2 regions of the Bacillus sp. LQ16 genome follow, and region 2 is predicted to be linked to the other one. Evidence: riboswitches for the same ligand, from Rfam matches in the RefSeq annotation. Region 2 holds a riboswitch; the other holds the start of a gene.
The links. A riboswitch is a leader RNA that binds a small molecule or an ion and turns the genes downstream of it on or off. The one in region 2 is predicted to bind S-adenosylmethionine.

Region 1 (3,191 bases), 1.6 Mb from region 2:
ATTGCACTCCTAGTCCGATAAAGCTTAAAAATGATTCTGAAAAAATAGCTGCTGGAATTGTAAATGATAAATTCACGATAATAATCCCTGTTAAATTCGGAATTAAATGCCCATATATAATTTTCATATGTGATGTACCTAATCGCTCTGCTGCAATAACAAACTCTCGTTGTTTTAAAGACAATACTTGTGCTCGAATGAGACGAGCCATTCCAATCCATCCCGTTAATGCAAGAGCGATAATAATGGTGAAAAGACCTGGTTTCATAACAATTAATAGTAAAATAACAATTAATAAATATGGGATGCCGTATAATACTTCAATTCCTCTTATAATCCACTCATCAATTAACGTTCCAAGGCGATTACGTCCTCTCACATATCCACTAAATCCACCAATCAGTACACCAAGACCTATATCGAGGGCAGCTGCTACTAATCCAACTGTTAGTGAAATCTTCCCACCAGCCCAAGTACGTGCCCAAATATCTCTCCCTAGATCATCTGTTCCAAACCAATGTTCACTACTCGGCGGTAAATTTGTTGCCTCTTTTACTTGTTCACTCGCAGTAAATGAAGTTAAACTTTCGCCAATAAGCGAGAAAACAATAATTAGCAATAACGTCACTGTTCCTAAAACTGCGATTGGATTCGATATAAACTTACGAAACACTTCTTTCTTTCTGCTAATCTTTTGCTGATCTTTATTTATCGTTAATTCTTTTTTCTCTTCTTTCGTTAATAACTGTTCATTAATCTCATAAGCCCCCATTTAAATATCCCCCCTCCTTATGTAATAGAACGAATACGCGGATCAACAATGCGATGAATAATATCTGTAATGAAAATACAAGCAATTAATAATGCACTATAGAAAATCGTTGTTCCCATAATCACCGGATAGTCTCGGTTAAAAATACTATCTACAAAATATTTTCCTAGGCCAGGAATTGAAAAGATTTTTTCAATAACGAAAGTCCCTGTTAAGAGTCCAGCCATTAACGGTCCAACAAATGTAAGTACTGGAACAATCGCATTTCGAAGAGCGTGCCTTATAATAATCTTCTTAATTGGTATACCTTTTGCTCTTGCTAGCTTAATATAATCACTCTGCAGTACTTCGATCATATTAGAACGAACAAACCTTGTAATAACTGCGATTGGCCCTAACGCTAATGCAAAGGATGGCAATACCGTATGTTCGAATGTTCCCCAAGAGGCTACTGGTAAAAACTCAAATTGGATAGCGAATACTTGTATAAATAGTGGCGCTAAAATAAAACTTGGAATAGAAATACCTAAAATTGCGAGCAAACTCACACTATAGTCAATTACTCTCCCATGATAGAGAGCAGCAAATGTCCCTGCCGCAATTCCTACTAACAATGAAATAACAAGTGCTTGTAGACCAATAATTGCTGATGGACCAAAGCCAGTTGTTATAATTTCTGATACACCTTGCCCGGTTGATTGAACAGATTCACCAAAATCAAAATGAACTACACCGTCTAAATAAGCAACATATTGATTCCATAACGGTTCATCAAGGTGATACTTCGCTCTCATGTTTTGGATCACTTCTTCAGGAAAGATTTTTGCATCTGATGAAAATGGATCTCCCGGAATAATATGCATAATTAGAAATGTCACTGTCGTAATAACCCATAGTGTGAACACCATAACCGATAATTTTTTAATTACATACACTTCAATAACCCCCTAAACACATGAATTTACTTTGTTTTATGAACGTACTTTTTCCATTACTCCCTTTTCTATTTTTAGAATACAAAAAGCCTTGATCTTAAAAAATAAGATCAAGGCTTAACAAACAAAGGCCCATCACTTATCTTTCAAGACTTGCTTGCTGGAATTAGCACGGTGTTCCTATTACAGAACCCGCTGCTGAGGTGTCATAGGGCCAGTCCCTCTACCTCTCTGGATAAGTAAATTGCTATATTATTATTTGGTTCAAATTGTATATTTCGAATTATAATTCTGAAAAATTGAAAAGTCAATCAGATTGGATAAATTTAGAAAAATCAGTTTTTAATTCATTTATCGAGATTACAGGCTTATAATAAAAAGAAATAATGTTAAAGGAGTTATAAGATGGATCCCTTACTTCTTGCTACTATAGGATTATCCTTAACTATCGTTATACTTGTCATCATCGGCTTCTATAAACTCTTTATTAAAAAGAAACGTATCACTTCTTTCTTATACCCCTTTCGATAATATTACCGGGCAAACTATTTCCGAATTTCACGAAGAACAGAAAATATTAGTATCCGAGGATGCAGACGGAGATGGTAAGAAGAAAAAATAACCTTGCACAGGCAAGGTTATTTTTTCGTTTCTGCTTGAAAGCGTTTATAGTATGTCGATGCTGTTGCAAAATTAATTTCTATATCACGAATCAACGATGAATCTTCTTCTTTAGCTAACTTCTGTAATTTTTTCATCGCTTGTTCCGATTCATTCAAGAAACCAACATATACTTCATGTTCTTGCTCTTTCGACTTCGGCACACGAATTTCTTTACGTATATGATCAATATCTTCTAACATGCTCGTTGTTACCTTTTGCACATCTTCTTTATATGTAGCATTCGTTATTTCCTTACCGCCCTTTTCTTTTGCCACTTCAAATAACTGCAGTGCTTTATTAATTTCTTTATTCATTTTTATATCGTATTTTTCATGTACTGCAAGGTATTCTTTCATCTCTTCTGTTTGTTCAGCAGATTGCTCTACCTTTTCTTTCGTTTCTTTCGTATCTTTATTTCCATTACACCCTGCTAGAAGGAGCATACTTCCCATTACAGCAATACCCAAAACCTTCTTCATCTCTTCTTCTCCTTTTATCTACAGCTATTACTCATTATAGTTTCTTTTATCTCCACTTGTTATTATACCGAGAACGCCCTACTTTTTACACTTAAGACGACATCGTAATATATATACCAACATGTTTGTCACAGTATCGTCACTTTATACAAATAACTTTTGCAATGCTTTACTACATCACCTTACAAAACTGTAAGCACACATAAAGAACAAACCATGCTAGACTTACATATGCATAACGCAAACATATGTAAGTTTTTAAGGAGAATCATCTATGTACAACACAATGCCTTTTATGGGAGAAGATATTCGTGTCCTTATTCGCGAAAAATCACTTCATAT
Region 2 (3,191 bases):
TTTCTCTTTTCCAATATAAAAGGGAGCTAATGCAGTTCCATATCTGGCAGTTGCGATACTTCCAGCGTTACAGATTGTTAAAATATTATCGCCATCTTTAAAACATGTTAACGCATATTCCCCAATATTTCGGCACACCTCTTCATCTTCCTGCTGAATGCGAAGCGCTTCTTCTTCTAATGTTTTTTGTGCTTCTTTTATTGTAGTAATCTCTCGAATAGATTCTCTCATACGATCAATTGCCCAAAATAAATTTACTGCTGTCGGGCGTGACGTTCCTAAATAATTACAATCTCTATTAAACTTCTTTTGAAATTCTTCAATATGTACAGTTTTATATTTTTTTGATGCAAGCGCCAAGCCAAATGCAGCTACAATTCCAATTGCAGGCGCTCCTCGTACTTCTAACATTACGATGCTTTTCCAAACCTCTTCAATAGTCGTCAATGTTTTGTATTCTGTGCTATGCGGCAATTTCGTTTGATTTAATACCGCAATTGCATCACCTTTCCAGCTTACAGATCTCGGAACAGTAACAATTGTACTCACGCTTTTACGCCCCCTGAAACTGTCTGTTGAAATAATGTTCGAAACAGTTGAATATCAGCACTTTTAGATTCATATTTTATTAGTTCTTTACCTAAGGATAGCGCTTGTTTCTTAGCTTGAATTCTTGTTTCTTTATTTTCTATTTCATCTAAATCTGCTACATGAGCTAAACCAATTGTTCTACGAATCAGTTCACATCCGGCAAATCCAACTGCATCAGTAAAGATATTTTGCAAAATAATTGGTAACCATTGTTTTTCTTTCGTATATGCTTCTACACCTTCTCCAATCCATAACTTTGTAAAAGTTTCTACAAAATAACTCCACGTCTTTTCTATATGGAAAAATAGTACACTTCTTTTCTCTTCTTCTCTAGATAAAGCATTTAATAATAGATTTGCAATAAATTGACCTATGTCAAATCCAAATGGGCCATATGTCGCAAATTCTGGATCAATCACTTTCGTTTCAGAAGGTGACGAAAAAATACTACCAGTATGTAAATCACCATGAATAAGAGTTTCTTTTCTTGTTAAGAACTTATATTTATATTGTGCTACTTTTAGTTTTAAAGTTTTATCACTCCAAAGTTCATCAACCACGAGCTGTAAATCTGGCTCATAATCATTTGTATCATAATGTCCAAACGGATCTGTAAACACTAAATCCTCTGTAATTTTACAAAGGTCCGGATTTACAAAGGTACCTTCTAGTACCCTCTTCTCTTCTGACTGTAAACCAAAATCTGAAGTGTAAAATAAAACATGTGCTAGAAAACGGCCGATATGCTGGGATAAAAGCGGATATTCTTCTCCGTCTATTAATCCTTTTCTTGTAATTGTTAGTCTTGATAAGTCTTCTATTACCGTTATCGCTAACTCTTCATCATGACTGTACACTACTGGAACATAATCCGGTACATACTGCGCAAAAATTTGTAATGCCTTGCTTTCAATCGTTGCTCTTTTTATAGACAATGGCCAGCTTTCACCAACTACTTTCGCATAAGGCAGTGCTTGTTTTATTATAATTGATTTCTCTCCATCATCTAATTTGAACACGTAATTTAAGTTTCCGTCTCCAATTTCATGACAAACGACATTTGCCTTCGCTTCAAAATAGCCATGATCTTTCGCATATTGTACAGCTGTTATTTCTGTTAATGAATAATATCCCATCGTCTTCTCCCCCTTTTTAAATTCAGAGGTTTTTCTAACATAGAAAAACCTCTTTCCACTAAGAAAGAGGTTTGAAGTTTATCTTCTCCCCTCTTATCTGCCAGAAAGTTTTACTTTCTGCTGGAATTAGCACCGTGCCTTTTGGCGTAATAAACGCCCCATTTCACAATGGTATTACGGTCGGTTGCTGGGCTTCATCGGGCCAAATCCCTCCACCTGCTCTTGATAAGAGTTGTATAATTTTTTGAATTTTTAACTTTATGTTGAAGACTATACCAAGAATAAAAATCACTTGTCAACATTTTATTTGTATAATTCTGGACGGCGATCCGCAAAAACTGGAATTCCTTTACGTACTTCTTTAATTTTCTCGAATTCAAGCTCTCCAAATAAAATTGATTCCTCTTCATTCGCCTCTACTACAACTTCACCCCAAGGGTCCACAATTAAAGAATGACCCGCAAATACATTATTTGGATCCTTTCCTGCTCTATTACATGCAACAACATAACACTGATTTTCAACTGCTCTTGCTTGCAATAGCAAACGCCAATGTGCTAAACGAACTAATGGCCATTCAGCTACAACAAATAATACTTTTGCCCCTTTAGCAGTATGGACACGCATCCACTCTGGAAAACGAATATCATAACAAATTGTTCCAGCGCATTCAACATCATCCAGCTTAAATTCGCCCGTACCATTACCGGCTATTAAATATTTATGTTCATCCATAAGCTGAAATAAATGTACTTTACTATATTCGTTGACTAGCTGTCCTTCATTATTTACAACATACATCGTATTTGTAACGCCTTGCTCTGTTTGCTTTGCTATAGAACCACCAACAATATGTACATCATATTGCTTCGCCCATCCTATTAACTTTTCTTTCGTTTCCACTCCATCCCTATCTGCAATTTCAGAAAGTCTCGTTAAATCATATCCTGTTGTCCATAGTTCTGGTAAGACGATAACATCTGGCCTTTCCTTCATAGCTTCGCTTATTTTATTTTTAGCATTCTCAATATTTTTTTCTACATCTCCAAAAACAATATCCATTTGAATACATGCGACTTTCATTTTTTCAGCCCCATTCTTATTTTTTTCTTTACAAAATACTGGAAAGATTATATCATTTGTCACTAGAATTGTAACAACTTTCAAAAGAGGTGGAAAGTATGAAATTATTTCAACCTTCTGAGATAGTAACATCATTGCCAACACAATTTTTCGCTTCACTTGTTGCAAAAGTTAACAAAGTCGTTGCAGCTGGTCACGATGTTATTAATCTAGGTCAAGGTAATCCAGATCAACCAACACCGCAGCATATCGTAAAAGCTTTACAAGATGCTGCCGAAAAGACCATTCATCATAAATATCCGCCATTTCGCGGACATGAAAGCTTAAAGGAAGCCGTGACTACATTCTATAAACGTGAATACGGCGTCGAATTAAACCCAA

Region 1: linked by a shared signal. The riboswitch ahead of AC3EMB_RS01060 (ABC transporter permease) and the one ahead of mtnK (S-methyl-5-thioribose kinase) in region 2 are both predicted to bind S-adenosylmethionine.

Annotation. Positions count from the first base shown of each region.
Region 1 is NZ_CM173491.1:181,537-184,727, reverse strand. Features, by position in the region: gene AC3EMB_RS01065 (ABC transporter permease) at 1-772, opposite strand, end outside; gene AC3EMB_RS01060 (ABC transporter permease) at 790-1,707, opposite strand; SAM riboswitch class I at 1,844-1,949, opposite strand; partial or broken gene AC3EMB_RS01055 (DUF3951 domain-containing protein) at 2,113-2,329, shown strand; gene AC3EMB_RS01050 (hypothetical protein) at 2,346-2,849, opposite strand; gene AC3EMB_RS01045 (hypothetical protein) at 3,124-3,191, shown strand, end outside.
Region 2 is NZ_CM173491.1:3,951,603-3,954,793, forward strand. Features, by position in the region: gene mtnA (S-methyl-5-thioribose-1-phosphate isomerase) at 1-549, opposite strand, end outside; gene mtnK (S-methyl-5-thioribose kinase) at 546-1,727, opposite strand; SAM riboswitch class I at 1,818-1,959, opposite strand; gene AC3EMB_RS19760 (carbon-nitrogen family hydrolase) at 2,031-2,894, opposite strand; gene AC3EMB_RS19765 (aminotransferase class I/II-fold pyridoxal phosphate-dependent enzyme) at 2,909-3,191, shown strand, end outside.